Regions from separate parts of the Kitasatospora sp. NPDC003701 genome, predicted to be linked through region 1. Evidence: predicted binding sites of a transcription regulator. Region 1 holds the regulator's gene; the other holds the start of a gene.
The links. The regulator HspR, encoded in region 1, represses chaperone genes until heat shock. The targets are predictions, from matches to a motif close to TTGAGNNNNNNNNNCTCAA.

Region 1 (9,796 bases):
CGCCGACGCCCGCGAGCTGTACCGGACCGTCCTGCGCGACGGCGGGCGGCTGCGGATCGCCGACGTGCGCGTGGAGGACGCCCCGGCGGTCCGCCAGCTGACCGCCGTCGGGCTGCTGACGCTGCGCCACGCGGACGGGGTGTACAGCGCGGTCAACCCGCGTGCGGTCGGCGAGCGGATCGGCGCCGGCCTGCGGGAGGAGGGCGCCCGCCTGCTGGCCCGGGCGGCGCTCGTGCCGGAGCTGCTCGACGACCTGACCCAGGCCTACGACGCGGCGCCCGGCCGGTACGACCCCACCGGCGGCGTCCGGCGGATCACCGGAATGGAGCACATCCGCCACCTGATCTCGCAGCTCGCCGACGAGCACCGCCGCGAGGCCTGGGCGGCCCAGCCCGGCGGGGCCCGGCCGCCCGCCCACATGAAGGACACCCTGGAGCACACCCGCCGCTACCTCGAACGCGGCGGCACCATGCGCACCATCTACGAGGCGAGCGCCCGCCTCGACGCCCCGACCGTCGCGTACGCGGCGACCTCGGCCCGCCTCGGCAGCCCGATCCGCACCCTGGCCGCGCCGTTCAAACGCGTGCTGATCTTCGACCGCAGGGTGGCGGTCATCCCGGCGGCCCCGGACAACAGCAGCGCGGCCCTGGTGGAGGACTCCGCGATGGTCGCCTTCCTGGTGGACGTGTTCGAGCAGCAGTGGCGGCAGGCGGAGGGGGTGAACTGGTCGGCGCTGGCCGCGGGGGCGGCCGAGCCGGCGGTGCACGACCAGATCGGCCGGCTGCTGTCGCAGGGACTGACGCAGCGGGCGATCGCGAGCCGGCTGGGTCTGAGCGAGCGGACGGTGGCCGGTCACATCTCCCGGCTGCGGGAGCTGTACGACGCCGAGACGCTCTTCCAGCTCGGCTGGCAGATGCGGGGAGCCCGGACGGGGGAGTCCGGTGCCTGAGCCGAGGTCAGCCGGTCGCCGCGCCGGTCGGCCAGTAGCCGGTCGGGCCGACCACCGGGGGCTGCTGCCGGGGAACGCTGAACTGGTCGCCGGGGGCGGTCCAGAAGCCCTCGCGCAGCGACAGCGCCATGCCGGCCCAGTCGAGGGCGGTCTCCACGGTGTGGTGGAGGGCCTCCTGCGACCAGGTGTCGTCGAAGACCAGCGGCAGCACCGGGGCGACCTGCTCGATGGTGGCGATCAGCGGGTTGTGCGTGATCGCCTCGTCCACCAGCAGGACGATCGGCTTGCGCAGGGCCGACGCCCAGCCCAGCTCCAGGCTCACGCCGGCGGAGAGCGGCGCGCCGACGTAGGCGAAGACCAGGTCGGCGGACTGCAGCGCCCGGAAGTCCGACGGCACCCGGGGCTCGGGGGCCCGGCCGGCGACGGTCCAGGCGTCACTGTGGTGGGCGCTGTACACGGCGGCGCCGCTGCGCAGGAGCGTGGTGCGAAGTGTCGTCAGCCGCGTCCGGCTGGCCAGGGTCACCACGCTGTCCGCCGGTCCGGTCAGCCGCATGAGCGGCGCGGCCAGGAACACGCGTGCACGCCGGCCCTCGGGGGCCTGGCTGTCGTGGTGACGCAGGTAGGGCTCGGTCATGTCGACTCCGGGGGAAGGCCGACCGGATTGGGGGACGGTGCCGGCAGGCGTTGAGAGTAGTTGCTGCTTCAGGTGGATCCAGTGCCCTGTGGTGATGAAGAATTGACCGTACAGCAACAGGTTTTTGACCTGGTGCTGGACCATCGGGGGCGAACTGATCGTCTATCAGTGGTCACGGTCGCGTCCAGGTTTCTGCCCTGTCATCTGGCTGCCTGGCAGGGAGATGACGCCGCCGGGGGACAACGGGGAGGTGACACCACAACTCGGTGTGCGGCATCATGTGGACTCCAGTGCTATTAGTTCAGCTTGAGCAACTTTCGGAAAGGAGTGGGCTGGTGTCCCGTATGTCCAAGCTTGTGCGCAAGGTCGTGCTTCCGATTGCCATCGCAGCTGGGGCGTTGGTCGGTGTCTGCGTCATGTCAAGCAGTGCGCAGTCGCAGGCGGACGCAGGTGCCGATGATTCCCGCACCCAGGCCGCGGTTTACCTCGTTGCGAATGACATGAACTGGGGCTGACCGCTCCCTGTCATAGTCGACGTTCGAGTGCCGAAAGGCTCCAGGCGCGGGCGCCCGCCGTCCTCGGGGCCGCTCACTCGGGTCTGTGCTGCGCGGCCCGGCCGAGCATGTAGCCCAGTTGGAACAGGGAGTCGACGTTGTAGTCCTCCCGCATCTCGGCTATATGTCGCGCCAGCGTGCGCTCGCTGATGCCGAGTCTGCGGGCGATGACCCGATGGTTCGTACCGGAAAGAAGCAGTTCGATGATCGTCTGGCGCAGCCGGGAGACCACCTGCTGCGGGACGGTGGTGTCGCCGTCGAACTCCAGCGCCCGGCCCCAGTTCCGCTCGAATACCTCTTCCACGAGATATTTGATGACCGCCGGATCGTGGATGAAAGCGGCCAGGTCGTCATCGCCCACCGGAATTACCGCGAGGCGCCGGTCGACAATGATGAGGCGGGCATAGGGCTCGTCCAGGGTGCGAAACTGATAACCCTCCTTCGCCAGCCGTGAGACGTATTCCCGGGTGGGCTGGTGGTATCGGGTGCTCGCGTTGTAGATCGTGCGCATCGAAGCGCCCTGCTGCAGGCTCTTGAGGTCCCGTTCCATTCCCGCGGCGAGCAGCTCGGGCGGGCGCGGGCCGCCCGGCTGCATGGCGAGCCCCTCGGTCATACCGGTGGCCATGCACTGCTGAAGGCGTTGATTGATGAGCGCCTTGCCCTGGACGTATTCGATGGGGCCGCCCGACTGGTCGGGGCTGTGAAAGGCGTCGGCCAATTCGCTGAGATCGGTCGGCAGGGCGACCGCCCGGGCCAGGAGATCGAGCGCCTGGCGCTGCCAGGCGGAGCTCAGGCTGAAGGAGAGCTGGGCCGGGTCGACGGCGATGAGCGAGCCGGGTTCGTCGCTGTCGGGAATGAGGAGACCGAGGTCCATGAGCTCGCGGAGCGCGGCGCTCTCACCGGGGCCGGCGCCGATCGCCAGCCGGCCATTGCCGTGGACGGTCCTGAGATAGAGCGTTCGGGCATCCGCAGACAGTATTCGCGATCCGCCACCTGCGGAACCGGGCTGCTCTCGCCCACTCATCTTCGGCTCCCTGTCGTCGACCCGGACAAGTAGTCAACGTTCTTAAAGTCGGTTGTACCAGGCATCCTAGGTTGCGATCGCGGCCAGGAGGACTGCCACCGACAGCACCGCCTGCCAGGGGCACGCTCCGGTCCAGCACTCTCTCACAGACAAGCGAGCCGCCGGCACCCCCCGATCAGGAGGGAGCCGGCGGCGGGTGCCGTGGTGGCCGGGTTACCGCTTGGGACGCCAGACGACCAGTGCGCTGGACTGGCTCGGCGGCTGGTACGGGACGAGATCCCGCCGGTAGGAGGCGTGCACGGCGGCCTCGCGCTGCTGGAGCGCGGAGGCGGCGCCCTCGAGCGAGTCGACCAGCTCGGCGATCCGGGACTGGAGCGCGGTGACCTGGTTCTCCAGTTCGATGATCCGCTTGATGCCGGCCAGGTTGATGCCCTCGTCCTGGGACAGCCGCTGGACCTCGCGCAGCTGCTGGATGTCGCGGCTGGAGTAGCGCCGGCCGCGGCCGGCGGTGCGGTCGGGACAGACCAGCCCGAGGCGGTCGTACTGGCGCAGGGTCTGCGGGTGCAGCCCGGAGAGCTCGGCGGCGACCGAGATCACGTAGACCGGGGTGTCCTCGGTGAGGACGTAGTGCGGCGGCGGTGCCGTGCGGCGGGCGCGCGGGGCGCCGCCGGGCAGGCCTTCGCCGATGCCGGGGCCGATCGGGCCGCTGTCGGGGGTCATCTGGTCGTCACGCTCCCTTCGCCGCCTTGAAGAGGGCGGCTCGCGGGTCGTCGGAGGCGGTGGCCTCGCGGTACTGCTCCAGGGCCGTCAGCGCGTCGCCGGTGACGTGCTGGGGCACCACGACCTCCACGGTGACCAGGAGGTCGCCCCGGGTGCCGTCCTTGCGGGTGGCGCCCTTGCCGCGGGCCCGCAGGGTGAGGCCGTTGGCGCTGCCCGGGGGCAGCTTCAGCTTCACCGAGGGGCCGTTGAGCGTCGGTACCTCGATGGTGCCGCCCAGAGCCGCTTCGGGGAAGGTCACCGGCACGGTCACGGTCAGGTTGTCGGCCTTGCGCCCGAAGACGGGGTGCGCGTCGACGTGCACGGTGACGTAGAGGTCGCCGGACTGCCCGCCGCGCTCGCCCTGGGCGCCCTTGCCCTTGAGCCGGATGCGCTGGGCGTCCTGGACGCCGGCCGGGATCCGGACCTGCATGGTGCGCGCCGAGCTGGCCCGGCCGCTGCCGTGGCAGTCGGGGCACGGATCGTCGACGATCATGCCGCGGCCGCGGCAGTCCCGGCACGGCTCGGAGAGGGCGAAGGCGCCCTGGCCGCGGCTGACCGTGCCGGCGCCGACGCAGGTCGGGCAGACCCGCGGGGTGGTGCCGGCCTTGGCGCCGGTGCCGCTGCAGGTACGGCAGGCGGCCTGGCTGGTCATCCGCAGCGGCACGGTCGCGCCGTCCACCGCCTCCTCGAAGGAGAGCGTCACCTCGGTCTCGACGTCGGCGCCGCGCCGGGGCTGGGCCTGCCGGCCGCCCCGGTTGAACAGGCCGCCGAAGACGTCGCCGATCCCGCCGCCGCCACCGGCGCCGCCCTGGCTGCCGCTGAAGAGGTCGCCGAAGTCGAAGCTGTAGTTGCCGCCGCCGGGCCCGCCGGAGCGGAAGCCGCCGTTGGCGAAGAGCGTGCGCGCCTCGTCGTACTCCTTGCGGCGCTTGTCGTCCGACAGGACGTCATAGGCCTCGGAGATGTCCTTGAAGCGGTCCTCGGCCTTGGTGTCGCCCTTGTTCGCATCGGGGTGGAACTCGCGCGCCAGCTTGCGGTACGTCTTCTTGATCTCGGTGGCGGAGGCGTCCTTGGGCACGCCGAGGACCTTGTAGTAGTCCTTCTCCACGTAGTCCTTGCCGCTCATGCGCCCACCTCGCTTCGCTCGGCAGCCGCTGCGCGGAACGCGCTCCCCTCGATGACGAGCTCGCTGCGCTCGCTCATGACGCCCACCTCGCTTCGCTCGGCAGCCGCTGCGCGGAACGCGCTCCCCCGGTCGATTCGCTCGCTGCGCTCGCTCATGGCTGCCGCCACCTCCCGGAGTCAACAGGTAGGGATCCGGGGCGGGTGCGCCCGCCGGGCCCGGATCCACCGGTCACCCCGTCACGGGGAGCCGGGTCAACGGATACGGCGCTGCGGAGCCGGCCGCCGTACTGGCCGGCGTACGACTCCGCAGCGCACAGGTTTTCAGCTCTCCGAGCCACCGTCGGCCTTGTCGGCGTCCGGAGCCTTGTCGGCGTCCGGCCCGGAGGTGGTCTGGGTGCCCGGCTGGGGCTCCGCGACCGCCACCATCGCCGGGCGGATGATCCGCTCGCCGATCCGGTAGCCGGGCTGGAGGATCTGGACGCAGGTGTCCTCGGTGACGTCCGAGGAGTAGCTGTGCATCAGCGCCTCGTGCATGGTCGGGTCGAAGGGCTCGCCCTCCTTGCCGAACTGCTGGAGGCCCAGCTTGGCCACGACCGTCTCCAGCGACTCGGCGACGGACTTGAAGCCGCCCGTCACCTCGCCGTGCTCGCGGGCCCGGCCGATGTCGTCCAGCACCGGGATCAGGGACTCCAGGATGTTGGAGACCGCGATCTCGCGGACCGTCAGACGGTCCCGCTCGACCCGCTTGCGGTAGTTCTGGTACTCGGCCTGGAGGCGCTGCAGGTCGGCGGTCCGCTCGGCAAGCTCGCGCTTGGCGGCGGCCGCGTCACCCGCGCCACCGGTGCTGTCACCGGCCGCGGCGGCCTCCTCGGCGGCCTCGATCACGGCCTCCTCGGCGGCGGAGTCGTCGCCGGGCTCAGCACCCTGCGGCTTCTCCGTCATGCCGCACCGCCCTTGGGCTTCTCGTCGTCCACGATCTCGGCGTCGACGACGTCGTCGTCCTTGGCGCCGGCGGCGTCACCGGCCGGGGCGGCACCGGCGGCGTCGGCGTTGGCGTAGAGCGCCTGGCCGAGCTTCTGGGCGGTGGTGGAGACCTTCTCGGAGGCCTCGCGGATGGCCGCGATGTCCTCGCCCTTCAGGGCCTCCTTGAGCTCGCCGATGGCGGCCTCGACCTCGGTCTTGACGTCGGCCGGGAGCTTGTCCGCGTTGTCCGCGATGAACTTCTCGGTCGAGTAGACGAGCTGCTCGGCCTGGTTGCGGGTCTCGACCGACTCGCGGCGCTTGTGGTCCTCCTCCGCGTACTGCTCGGCCTCGCGCATCATGCGCTCGATGTCGTCCTTCGGCAGCGCGGAGCCGCCGGTGACGGTCATCTTCTGCTCCTTGCCGGTGCCGAGGTCCTTCGCACCGACGTGCATGATCCCGTTCGCGTCGATGTCGAAGGTGACCTCGATCTGGGGCAGGCCGCGGGGGGCCGGCGGGAGACCGGTCAGCTCGAACATGCCGAGCTTCTTGTTGTACGCGGCGATCTCGCGCTCGCCCTGGTAGACCTGGATCTGCACGGACGGCTGGTTGTCCTCGGCCGTGGTGAAGATCTCCGAGCGCTTGGTCGGGATCGTGGTGTTGCGCTCGATCAGCTTGGTCATGATGCCGCCCTTGGTCTCGATGCCGAGGGACAGCGGGGTGACGTCGAGCAGCAGGACGTCCTTGACCTCGCCCTTGAGGACACCGGCCTGGAGCGCGGCGCCGATCGCGACGACCTCGTCCGGGTTGACGCCCTTGTTGGCGTCCTTGCCGCCGGTCAGCTCGCGGACGAGCTCGGCGACGGCGGGCATCCGGGTCGAGCCGCCGACCAGGACCACGTGGTCGATCTCGGACAGCGCGATGCCGGCGTCCTTGATGACGTTGTGGAACGGGACCTTGCAGCGCTCCAGCAGGTCGGAGGTGAGCTGCTGGAACTGGGCGCGGGTGAGCTTCTCGTCCAGGTGCAGCGGGCCCTCGGCGGAGGCCGTGATGTAGGGCAGGTTGATCGAGGTCTCGGAGGACGAGGACAGCTCGATCTTGGCCTTCTCGGCGGCCTCGCGCAGGCGCTGGAGGGCCATCTTGTCCTTGGACAGGTCCACACCGTGGCCGGCCTGGAAGACCTTCACCAGGTGGTCGACGACCTTCTGGTCCCAGTCGTCACCACCGAGGTGGTTGTCACCGTTGGTGGCCTTCACCTCGACGACGCCGTCGCCGATCTCCAGCAGGGACACGTCGAAGGTGCCGCCGCCGAGGTCGAAGACGAGAATGGTCTGGTCGTCCTTGTCCAGGCCGTAGGCCAGGGCGGCCGCGGTGGGCTCGTTGACGATGCGCAGGACGTTGAGGCCCGCGATCTCACCGGCCTCCTTGGTGGCCTGACGCTCGGAGTCGGAGAAGTACGCCGGGACGGTGATGACGGCGTCGGTGACCGTCTCGCCCAGGTAGGCCTCGGCGTCCCGCTTCAGCTTCTGCAGCACGAAGGCGCTGATCTGCTGGGGGTTGAAGTCCTTGCCGTCCAGGTTGATCTTCCACCCGGTGCCCATGTGGCGCTTGACCGAGCGGATGGTCCGGTCGACGTTGGTGACCGCCTGGCGCTTGGCCACCTCGCCGACCAGCACCTCGCCGTTCTTGGCGAAGGCGACGACGGACGGCGTGGTCCGCGCACCCTCGGCGTTCGTGATGACGGTGGGCTCGCCACCCTCAAGGACGCTGACGACCGAGTTCGTCGTACCGAGGTCGATGCCGACCGCGCGTGCCATCGTTGGTACCTCCACGGAAGAGTTGAGCTTTACAGGCTCAAGGATGCACGACTCGACGGAGGGCGTCAACAGCTATGAGTCGCTGGCGCTCAACTTTGCTGAGCCGAAAACTGCGTCGCACACGGGTCGTCGACGGGGTCGACCCGCCCGGAGGGCGTGGTGAGTATGGACTCACGTGACTGCCGCCATACCTTGAGCATCTTCTGGAGAAGTGTGGCGAGCGGTAATGTCCGGGCCGTCGGCCCGGGAAGTTACCGGCGAGTACACTCACACGCGTAGAAACTGCTCACCAGGGAAGCCGCAGGAGACGGAGAGCCGATGCAGCTAGCAGCGATCGTCATCTCGCTGGTCACGTTTGTGATCGGCACCGCGCTCGCCGCCCGTGCGGCGATGTACATCTTCAAGGTGGTGAGGACCGGACAGTCGGACCCCACCAGATTCGGCGCGCCCGCCCAGCGGGCGAAGACCGTGGCGGTCGAGTTCGTCGGCCACACCCGGATGAACCGCTGGGGCGTCGTCGGCGTCGCGCACTGGTTCGTCGCGGTGGGCTTCTTCACCCTCGGCCTCACCCTGCTGACCGCCTTCTTCCAGCTGTTCGACGCCGAGTTCGTCCTGCCGGTGCTCGGCGGCTGGCTGCCGTACGAGCTCTTCACCGAGCTGGTCGGCACCCTGACCACCCTGGGCATCGCGACCCTGATCGTGATCCGGCTGCTGAGCCTGCCCTCGCGGTCCGGCCGCAAGTCCCGGTTCGCCGGCTCGATCGCCTGGCAGGCCTTCTACGTCGAGTACACGATCCTCGGCATCGGCCTCTGCATCATGATCCTGCGCGGCCTGGAGGGCGCGCTCGAGAACGTCGGCTCGTACGAGGCGACGTACCTGATCTCCTACCCGCTGGTGCTGGCCTTCAAGGGCCTGTCGCACGGCGTGCTGGAGAACCTGATCTACCTCTTCGCGATGCTGAAGATCTGCATCTCCTTCGCCTGGGCGATCACCATCGGCATCAACCCCTCGATGGGTGTGGCCTGGCACCGCTTCCTCGCCTTCTTCAACATCTACTTCAAGCGCGAGGAGGACGGCGGCACCGCGCTCGGCGCCCTGCGGCCGATGACCAGCGGCGGCGCCCCGATCGACTTCGAGGACCCGGCCGACGACGCCGTCTTCGGCGTCTCCCAGGTCGAGCACTTCTCCTGGAAGGGCATCCTCGACTTCTCCACCTGCACCGAGTGCGGCCGCTGCCAGTCGCAGTGCCCCGCCTGGAACACCGGCAAGCCGCTCTCGCCGAAGCTGCTGATCATGAGCCTGCGCGAGCACGCCTTCGCCAAGGCGCCGTACCTGCTCGCGGGCGGCGGCAAGGACGCCGAGGGCAACGAGATCGCCACCCCCGAGCAGCTGGCCGGCGTGCCCGCCGCGGCGCTCGCCGAGGCCGAGCGCCCGCTGATCGGCACCGCCGAGGAGAACGGCGTCATCGACCCCGACGTGCTCTGGTCCTGCACCAGCTGCGGCGCTTGCGTCGAGCAGTGCCCGGTGGACATCGAGCACATCGACCACATCGTCGACATGCGCCGCTACCAGGTCATGATCGAGAGCTCCTTCCCGACCGAGGCCGGGACGATGCTCAAGAACCTGGAGAACAAGGGCAACCCGTGGGGCATGGCCACCAAGGCCCGCCTGGACTGGGTCAAGGAGCTGAAGAAGGAGACCGGCATCGAGGTGCCGGTGATCGGCGAGGACATCGACCCCGCCGAGGTCGAGTACCTCTACTGGGTCGGCTGCGCCGGCGCCCTGGAGGACCGCGCCAAGAAGACCACCAAGGCCTTCGCGGAGCTGCTGCACACCGCCGGCGTGCAGTTCGCGATCCTCGGCAAGGAGGAGTCCTGCACCGGTGACTCCGCCCGCCGCCTGGGCAACGAGTTCCTCTTCCAGATGCTCGGCGCGCAGAACGTCGAGACCCTGAACGCGGCGCTGGAGGACGCCCCG
Region 2 (9,796 bases), on a different contig from region 1:
GGTGGCCGTTTGGTTGCAGAGCTGGGACCTTGGCACGGCGTCACCGCGCGGCCCCGGCCCGCCACGACGACGGCCCCGGCCCCCGCGCGGTGTGCGCGGGGGCCGGGGCCGTTCGAGCCCGACCGGAGTCGGAGCGGGCTCAGATGGTGAAGATCTCCTCCAGCAGCGCCTGCTGCTCGGCGGCGTGACGCTTGGCCGAGCCGACCGCGGGGGCCGAGGAGGCCGTGCGGGCGACGCGGCGCAGCCGCGAGCCGTTGGCGCTGCGGCCGATGACGACCTGCAGGTGGTCGACCAGGTTCATCGCGATGAACGGCCAGGCACCCTGGTTGGCCGGCTCCTCCTGCGCCCAGACGAACTGGACGTTGTCGCCGTAGCGGGCCAGCTCCTCCTGGAGCTCGGCCACCGGCAGCGGGTAGAGCCGCTCGACCCGGACGATCGCGGTGTCGGTGACCCCGCGCTCGGTGCGGGCCGCCTCGACGTCGTAGTAGAACTTGCCCGCCGTGATGACGACCTTGCGGACGTTCGCCGGGTCGACGGTGGTGTCACCGATGACCGGGCGGAACGAGCCGGACAGGAACTCCTCGGTGGCACTCGCCGCGGCCTTCAGGCGCAGCATCGACTTCGGGGTGAAGACGACGAGCGGCTTGTGGTGCGGGTTGTGCGCCTGCCAGCGCAGCAGGTGGAAGTAGTTCGACGGCAGGGTCGGCATGGCGACCGTCATGTTGTTCTGCGCGCACAGCTGGAGGAAGCGCTCCGGGCGGGCGGACGAGTGGTCCGGGCCCTGGCCCTCGTAGCCGTGCGGCAGCAGCAGGGTGACGCCGGAGTGCTGGCCCCACTTCTGCTCGGCGGAGGCGATGTACTCGTCCACCACGGTCTGCGCGCCGTTGACGAAGTCGCCGAACTGCGCCTCCCACATGACCAGCGAGTTCGGGCGGGTCAGCGAGTAGCCGTACTCGAAGCCCATGGCCGCGTACTCGGACAGCAGGCTGTCGTACACGGTGTAGCGGGCCTGGTCCTCGGTCAGGTACAGCAGCGGGGTGTAGTCCTCGCCGGAGACCCGGTCGATCAGCACCGCGTGGCGCTGGCCGAAGGTGCCGCGGCGGCTGTCCTGGCCGGCCAGCCGGACCGGGTGGCCCTCCATCAGCAGCGAGCCGATGGCGAGGGTCTCGCCCATCGCCCAGTCGATGGTGTTGTCCTCGACTGAGGAGGCGCGGCGCTGCAGCTGCGGCAGCAGACGCGGGTGGACGGTCAGCCAGTCCGGCAGGTTGACCTGCGAGGCGGCGATCCGCTTGACCATCTCCTCGGAGATGCCGGTCTGGATGTTGACCGGGAAGTCCGCCTGCGGCTTGCCGTTGGCGGCCGGGGCCGGCGTCTGGGCGGCGTCGCGGACCTCGGCGAAGACCTTCTCCAGCTGGCCCTGGAAGTCCTGGAGCGCCTGCTCCGCCTCTTCCATGGTGATGTCGCCGCGACCGATCAGGCCCTCGGTGTACAGCTTGCGCACCGAGCGCTTCTTGTCGATCAGGTCGTACATCAGCGGCTGGGTGAACGACGGGTTGTCGGCCTCGTTGTGACCGCGGCGGCGGTAGCAGATGAGGTCGATCACGACGTCCTTGTGGAACGCCTGGCGGAACTCGAAGGCGAGCCGCGCGACGCGGACCACGGCCTCCGGGTCGTCGCCGTTCACGTGGAAGATCGGCGCCTCGATCATGCGGGCCACGTCGGTGCAGTACATCGACGAGCGGCTGCTCGCGGGCGCGGCGGTGAAGCCGACCTGGTTGTTCACCACGACGTGCACGGTGCCGCCGGTGCGGTAGCCGCGCAGCTGCGACATGTTCAGGGTCTCCGCGACGACGCCCTGGCCGGCGAAGGCCGCGTCGCCGTGGATCTGGATCGGCAGCACCGGGAAGGTGGTGCCGCCCTGGTCCAGGATGTCCTGCTTGGCGCGGGCGATGCCCTCGACGACCGGGTCCACGGCCTCCAGGTGGGAGGGGTTCGCGGCGAGCGAGACCTTGATGGTCTCGCCGTCCAGGCCGGTGAAGGTGCCCTCGGAGCCGAGGTGGTACTTCACGTCGCCGGAGCCGTGCATCGACTTCGGGTCGAGGTTGCCCTCGAACTCGCCGAAGATCTTGCCGTACGGCTTGCCGACGATGTTGGCCAGCACGTTCAGGCGGCCGCGGTGGGCCATGCCGATGACGGCCTCGTCCAGGCGGTGCTCGGCCGCCGAGTCGATGGTCGCGTCCAGCAGCGGGATGAGCGACTCGCCGCCCTCCAGCGAGAAACGCTTCTGCCCGACGTACTTGGTCTGCAGGAAGGTCTCGAAGGCCTCGGCCGAGTTCAGCCGGCGCAGGATGCGCAGCTGCTCCTCGCGCTCCGGCTTGGTGTACGGCTTCTCCAGGCGGTCCTGCAGCCACTTGCGCTGCGTCGGGTCCTGGATGTGCATGTACTCGATGCCGACCGTGCGGCAGTAGGTGTTGCGCAGCAGGCCGAGGATGTCGCGCAGCTTCATCATCCGCTGGCCGCCGAAGCCGCCGACCGCGAACTCGCGCTCCAGGTCCCACAGGGTGAGGCCGTGCGTGGTGACGTCCAGGTCGGGGTGCTTGCGCTGCTTGTACTCCAGCGGGTCGGTGTCGGCCATGAGGTGGCCGCGGACCCGGTAGGAGTGGATCAGCTCGATGACGCGGGCGGTCTTGTTGACCTCGTCGTCGTGCGTGGTGGCCACGTCGGTGGCCCAGCGGACCGGCTCGTACGGGATCCGCAGCGACTCGAAGATCTCGTCGTAGAAGCCGTTCTCGCCCAGCAGCAGCCGGTGGATCTCGCGCAGGAACTCGCCGGACGCCGCGCCCTGGATGACGCGGTGGTCGTAGGTCGAGGTCAGCGTCATGATCTTGGAGACACCGAGGCGGGACAGGGTCTCCGGGGCGGAGCCCTGGAACTCGGCCGGGTACTCCATGGCGCCGACGCCGACGATGGTGCCCTGGTTCTGCATCAGGCGCGGCACGGAGTGCACGGTGCCGATGCCGCCGGGGTTGGTCAGCGAGACCGTGACGCCGGTGAAGTCGTCCATGGTCAGCTTGTTGGCGCGGGCCCGGCGGACGATGTCCTCGTAGGCCTGCCAGAAGCCGAAGAAGTCGAGGGTCTCGGCCTTCTTGATCGCCGCGACCACGAGCTGGCGGTCGCCGTTCGGCTTCACCAGGTCGATGGCCAGGCCCAGGTTCACGTGCTCGGGCTTGACCAGGTACGACTTGCCGTCCTTCACCTGGTAGCTGTGGTTCATGCCCGGCGAGGCCTTGATGGCCTGGACCAGGGCGTAGCCGATCAGGTGGGTGAAGGAGACCTTGCCACCGCGGGCGCGCTGCAGGTGGTTGTTGATGACGATGCGGTTGTCGATCAACAGCTTGGCCGGCACGGCGCGCACGGAGGTCGCCGTCGGCACCTCCAGCGAGGCGTCCATGTTGGTCGCCACGGCCTTCGACGGGCCGCGGAGCTGGACCAGCTCGGGGCCGGTCTCGGCGGGCGCGGCCGGCGCCGGAGCGGCGGCCTTCGGGGCCGGGGGCGCGGCAGGAGCTGCGGCGAGGGGCGCGGGTGCCGCGGCCGCAGGGGCCGGCGCGGGCGCGGCCGGTGCGGCGGGGGCGGGTGCGGCCGGAGCAGCAGCGGCGGGCGCGGGGGCGGCAACGGGGGTCGGCGTGGGGCCGACCTGGGTCGCGGCCTGGGTCACTGGGGTCACCTCGGTACCGGGCTTGTAGTCGGCGAAAAAGTCCCACCAGGCTCGGTCGACCGAGTTCGGGTCCTGGAGGTACTGCTGGTAGATCTCGTCGACGAGCCACTCATTGGGGCCGAAGCCAGTGGAGCTTGCCGAGCTGTTGGGGGTTTCTTGGGACTGTGGCGACACGGCGGCAACCGCCCTCTTCCGCTTCCTTTTGGGATGTTTGGACAGCGGGGATTAAGGCTACGCCCCTGACCAGTGATCGCGCAGTCCCCAGGGCTCAGGCGTCGCCCAGATCACAGTCCTGACCTGCAGGTTGGCTGAAAATGTGCGTTAGAAAGCCGCCTCGGAGGGGAAGCGATCACTTCCGATCAGCCACCATATGGGGATGAAACCGGACAAATCAGTGTCCGGGGTCTCCTGGATCGTCCGTCCACGTCTGTGTCGCTTCTGTGACATGCGGGCGAAGTCCGTTCGCCGCGGACCGGGTGCGGGTCCGGTCACCGGACCCGCACCCGGCGCCCCGGGCGGGCGCTACCGCGGGCCGGGCAGGCGGACCTCGATCCGGCAGCCGGGCGCGGCCTCGGCGACCTCGATCCGCCCGCCGTGCAGGTCCACCGCCCAGCGGGCGATGGCCAGCCCCAGGCCGGTGCCGCCGTCGGAGCCGGGCCCCTGCGCGGTGGCGGTGCCACTGCGGCTGAACCGCTCGAAGACCCGGGTGCGGTCGGCCGCCGGGATGCCCGGCCCCTCGTCCTCGACCTCCAGCAGCAGTGCGCCGGGCTCGCCGCCGGGCCGGGCCCGGACCGTCACGGTGCCGCCGGGCGGGGAGTGCTTGCAGGCGTTGTCGACCAGGTTGGCGACCACCTGGTGGAGCCGCTCCGGGTCCGCCACACCGGTCAGGCCGGCCGGGCTGACCTCCAGGGCCAGCCGGACGTCGCCGCGCCGGGAGAAGGCCCCGCCGGCCGTCGCGCCGTCCACGGTGACCCCGCGCAGCACGCCGTCCAGGAACTCGCGCACCTCGAAGGGGCGGGCGTCCAGGTCGACCACCCCGTCGTCGATCTTGGACAGGTCGAGCAGGTGGGTGACCAGCCGGCCGAGCCGCTCGGTCTGCACCAGTGCGGCGCCCAGGGTCGCCGGATTCGGCTGGACCACGCCGTCGACCACGTTCTCCAGCACGGCGCGCAGCGCGGCGATGGGCGTGCGCAGTTCGTGGGAGACGTTGGCGACCAGCTCGCGGCGGTGCCGGTCGGCGGCCTCCAGGTCGGCCGCCATCTGGTTGAAGGTGGCCGCCAGCTCGCCGATCTCGTCGCGGGAGCTCACCTCGACCCGGCGGCTGTAGTCGCCCGAGGCCATCGCGCGGGCGGCGGCGGTCATGTCGCGCAGCGGCGCGGTCAGCCCGTGCGCGAGGAACTGCATGAAGAGCAGTGAGGCGATCATGGAGAAGACCATGATGATCCGGATCTGCGTCTCGGAGCGGATCGCCACCACGACCATGCCGGTGGCGAGGAAGACCGAGACGATCACCAGGAGGGCGAGTTTGCCCTTGATCGAGCGGACCGGGTCGAGCGGCCGGATGTCGGCCCAGACCCGGTGGGCGGCGCGGGCGGCCAGTGTGGGCCGGCGGGCGCCGTCGGTGTCCCCGTTGCGTTGCTGTGGAAAGGTCATTGGTCCCCTGTGATCCCCGCGTGCTGTGATTCCCCGCGTGGGCACGGCGGTTCGGGACACGGGCCCCCCGGAGGCCCGTCGCCCGAGGCGCCGCTATGAGAGCGGAGCTTCCAGCGCGTAGCCGACCCCGTGGACGGTACGGATCCAGCTGGCGCCGATCTTCCGGCGCAGCGCCTTGACGTGGCTGTCCACGGTGCGGGTGCCGGACGCGTCCGTCCAGTCCCAGACCTCGGCCAGCAGTTGCTCGCGGGTGAGGACCGCGCGCGGCTGTGCGGCCAGGCAGGCGAGCAGGTCGAACTCGGTCGGCGTCAGGTGGACGTCGCCCGAGGCCAGCCGGACCCGGCGCTGCACGTGGTCGATCTCCAACTCGCCGAAGCGCAGCGAGCCCAGCGCCGGCGTGCGGGCCGCCTGCTGGGCGCGCTCGACGCGGCGCAGCAGGACGTTGACCCGGGCCGCCAGCTCCCGCATGGAGAACGGCTTGGTCATGTAGTCGTCGGCACCGACGCCGAGGCCGACCAGGAGGTCCGTCTCGTCGTCGCGCGCGGTCAGCATCAGGACCGGTACCGGGCGTTGGGCCTGGATCCGGCGGCACACCTCCAGGCCGTCGAAGCCGGGCAGCATGATGTCGAGCACGACCAGGTCGGGCTGCCAGGTGTGGAAGCCGTCGACCGCGCCCGGGCCGTCGTGGGCCACGGCGACCTTGAAGCCCTCCGCGCCCAGCCGGGCCGCGATCGACTCCGCGATCGTGGGCTCGTCCTCCACCACCAGCACTCTGCGCTGGCTGCTCACCGTGCCGCCGCTGTTCTGGTTGTCCTGCTGAATTTCTGTCACGGTCACGCCACCGCCCCCAGGGCTGCGGGCCGGCCACCTGTGGGGATGGCGAGGCTCCGCTCGTAGTCTTGTTCCGTCGTGGACTGTGCCGGGTCCGCCGTCCCGTAGCGCGTGCGGAGTCGGAGGACAGGTGTGGACTGCCCACCGCTTCCGCACACTTCGCAGCGTACGGACAACGAGTGCTTCCCGGCAGGTGGACCGGACGTTTCCGGCCCGTGGGCCGGCCCTCGGGCCGCCCGTCGGACCCACTCGGAAGTGGGCACGGGCCAGTACCTTACCCGGCGATTTTTCACTCCGTAACGGTACGTATGCACTCCAGTTGACACCAAGCCGCCGGTCAGAGCCGCTACTCGTGCGTAGACGGAGTGTTGGTCTGTACCAATTCCGGATCTTCGCGCCACTCGATGTTCACGGGGTATTCCCAGCTGGCTCCCAGGAGCCGGACGTACCGTGGTCACGACAAGTCGTAGCGGTGGGATTTCCGGCGTGCGCCGGTACGTTGAGCAGCGGACGGGGGGCCGGAGGCGGCGGGTCTGGAGCGGAGGCGGCATGGCGGAGCTGCGAGGGAGCGCTGCGCAGAGCGGGCCGCGCCCGGGGCCGCCGTACGGGATGCTGCGGTACGGCCTGCGGGTCGCGGTGGCCGAGTGGGTGCTGGCCCGGGTGCCGACGCCCCGGCGCAACCCCTTCGCGCTCGGCTACCTCGCCGTGGTCGTGGCCACCACCACCTTCGCCGAGCTGGCCGACCCGGGGCTGGTGCTCCGCCTCCAGGAGGCTTCCAGCTCGGACGGGCACAATCTGGTGCACCACCCGCTGCGCGCGCTGCTGTTCAGCGGCTTCTGGGTGGCCGGGACGATCTGGATGCCGTACCTCTGGGCCTTCGCCTTCACCGTCGCGCCGCTGGAGCGCCGGGTGGGCGCCGCGCGGGCGGCGGCGGTCTTCGCGATCGGCCACATCACGGCGACGGTGCTCTCCCAGTCGGTGGTGATCACCGCGGTGGCGACCGGCCGGCTGGAGTCCGGGGCGCTGGACTCCCTGGACATCGGTGTCAGCTACGGCGTGCTGGTCAGTCTCGGCGCACTGGCCGGGCTGCTGTCGCCGCGCGGGCGGCTGCTGGCGCTCGGCCTCGCCGCCGTGCTGCTCGCCGACCAGATCTCCGAGGACCGGGACCTGGTGACCGGGGTCGGCCACCCGGTGGCGCTGCTGACCGGGGTGGCGCTCTGGCGCTGGCTGCGGCGCGGGTCCGGCCGCCGGTGGCGCCGCCCGGAGCCGGGCCCGGCGGGCGCGCCGGGTGCGGCGCAGGCCTCCGGCGCGGCCGCGGTGCTGGATCGCGCCTAGCGCCTAGGGCCTGTCCGGTCGCACGGGGTTCCGGGGCGTTTTTGACAGGCCCGCCCGAGGCCTTCCCTGTTCGCTCATGGCGAACACGTCGGGGGGAACATTCGGTCGCCGCAAAACCTTAGTCAGGTCAACTCAACTTCGCTGACTGGGGAGAGATCATGGCATCGACGTCCACACCGCTCACCCTGCCCGTGCTGCCGCTCGACGACGAGGTCGTGCTCCCGGGCATGGTCGTCCCGTTGGACCTGAAGGACACCGAGGTGCGGGCCGCGGTCGAGGCCGCGCGGGCCGCGGCCACCGGTTCCGCGAAGCCCCAGGTGCTGCTGGTTCCACGGGTGGACGGCTCGTACGCGGCGGTCGGCACCCTCGCCACCGTCGAGCAGGTCGGCCGGCTGGCCGACGGGGAGCCGGCCGCACTGGTCCGTGCCGTGCGCCGGGTCCGGATCGGCGTCGGCACCACCGGGCCCGGCGCCGCGCTCTGGGTGGAGACCACACCGTTCCGGGAGTCCTCGCTCGACACCCCGGTGGCCGGCCGCGCCGCCGAGCTGGTCAAGGAGTACAAGGCGCTCTCCACCCAGTGGCTGCGCAAGCGCGGCGCCTGGCAGATCGTCGACCGGGTGGCCCAGATCGAGGGCGTCGGCGAGCTGGCCGACAACATCGGCTACGCCTCCTTCGCCACCGCCGAGCAGAAGCTCAAGGTGCTGCTGGAGGCCGACCAGGTGGCCCGCCTGGAGTACGCCCTGACGCTGCTGCGCGACCACCTCGCCGAGGAGGAGGTCAACGACACCATCCGCAAGGACGTCGAGGAGGGCGTGGCCAAGCAGCAGAAGGAGTTCCTGCTCCGCCGCCAGCTGGAGGCCGTCCGCAAGGAGCTGGCCGAGCTCAACGGCGACCCGGCCGACGAGGAGGGCGACTACCGCGCCCGGGTCGAGGCCGCCGACCTGCCCGAGAAGGTCCGCGAGGCCGCCCTCAAGGAGGTCGACAAGCTGGAGCGGGCGTCCGACCAGTCGCCCGAGGGCTCCTGGATCCGCACCTGGCTGGACACCGTCCTGGAGCTGCCCTGGAACGAGCGCACCGAGGACGCCTACGACATCGCGGGCGCCCGCGCCGTGCTGGACGCGGACCACGCCGGTCTCGCGGACGTCAAGGACCGCATCGTCGAGTACCTCGCCGTCCGCAAGCGCCGGGCCGACCAGGGGCTCGGGCAGGTCGCTGGCCGGCGGGGCGGCGCGGTGCTGGCGCTGGTCGGGCCGCCCGGGGTCGGCAAGACCTCGCTGGGCGAGTCGGTGGCCCGCGCCATGGGCCGCACGTTCGTCCGGGTGGCGCTCGGCGGCGTCCGGGACGAGGCGGAGATCCGCGGCCACCGCCGCACCTACGTCGGCGCGCTGCCCGGCCGTCTGGTCCGCGCGATCAAGGAGGCCGGCTCGATGAACCCGGTCGTCCTGCTCGACGAGATCGACAAGGTCGGCTCGGACTACCGGGGCGACCCGGCGGCCGCCCTGCTGGAGGTGCTGGACCCGGCGCAGAACCACACCTTCCGGGACCACTACCTGGAGGTCGAGCTGGACCTCTCGGACGTGGTCTTCCTCGCCACCGCCAACGTGCTGGAGGCCATCCCCGAGCCGCTGCTCGACCGGATGGAGCTGGTCCGGCTGGACGGCTACACCGAGGACGAGAAGGTCGTCATCGCCCGGGACCACCTGCTCCCGCGCCAGCTGGAGAGGGCCGGGCTGACGGGCGAGGAGGTCGCGGTCGAGGAGGAGGCGCTGCGCAGGCTGGCCGGCGAGTACACCCGCGAGGCCGGCGTCCGCAACCTCGAACGCTCGATCGCCCGGGTGCTGCGCAAGGTCGCCGCGCAGTCCGAGCTGGGCGAGCGCGAGCTGCCCGCCGCGATCGGCGCGGGGGACCTCCGCGCGCTGATCGGCCGGCCGCACCACGTCCCCGAGGCGGCCCAGGAGCCGGCCGAGCGGCGCACCGCCGTCCCCGGCGTGGCGACCGGTCTGGCGGTGACGGGCGCCGGCGGCGACGTCCTGTTCATCGAGGCCTCGCTGGCGGACGCCGAGACGGGCGGCACCGGGCTCACCCTCACCGGGCAGCTGGGCGACGTGATGAAGGAGTCCGCGCACATCGCGCTCTCCTACCTGCGCTCGCGCGGCGCCGAGCTGGAGCTGCCGGTCACCTCGCTGCGCGACCGGGGCGTGCACCTGCACGTCCCCGCCGGGGCCGTCCCCAAGGACGGGCCGAGCGCCGGCATCACCATGA

Region 2: lon (endopeptidase La) is a predicted target of HspR. The motif match lies at 7,652-7,670, and genes of this name have one in related genera.

Annotation. Positions count from the first base shown of each region.
Region 1 covers NZ_JBSFNM010000016.1:163,756-173,551, reverse strand. The annotation lists gene ACWDRR_RS17970 (LuxR C-terminal-related transcriptional regulator) at 1-949, shown strand, start outside; gene ACWDRR_RS17965 (hypothetical protein) at 957-1,583, opposite strand; gene ACWDRR_RS17960 (hypothetical protein) at 1,928-2,098, shown strand; gene ACWDRR_RS17955 (hypothetical protein) at 2,172-3,161, opposite strand; gene ACWDRR_RS17950 (heat shock protein transcriptional repressor HspR) at 3,375-3,881, opposite strand; gene dnaJ (molecular chaperone DnaJ) at 3,889-5,043, opposite strand; gene ACWDRR_RS17940 (hypothetical protein) at 5,040-5,198, opposite strand; gene grpE (nucleotide exchange factor GrpE) at 5,364-5,984, opposite strand; gene dnaK (molecular chaperone DnaK) at 5,981-7,819, opposite strand; gene ACWDRR_RS17925 ((Fe-S)-binding protein) at 8,138-9,796, shown strand, end outside.
Region 2 covers NZ_JBSFNM010000008.1:417-10,212, reverse strand. The annotation lists gene ACWDRR_RS09950 (multifunctional oxoglutarate decarboxylase/oxoglutarate dehydrogenase thiamine pyrophosphate-binding subunit/dihydrolipoyllysine-residue succinyltransferase subunit) at 140-3,889, opposite strand; gene ACWDRR_RS09945 (sensor histidine kinase) at 4,238-5,368, opposite strand; gene ACWDRR_RS09940 (response regulator transcription factor) at 5,462-6,199, opposite strand; gene ACWDRR_RS09935 (rhomboid-like protein) at 6,749-7,534, shown strand; gene lon (endopeptidase La) at 7,693-9,796, shown strand, end outside.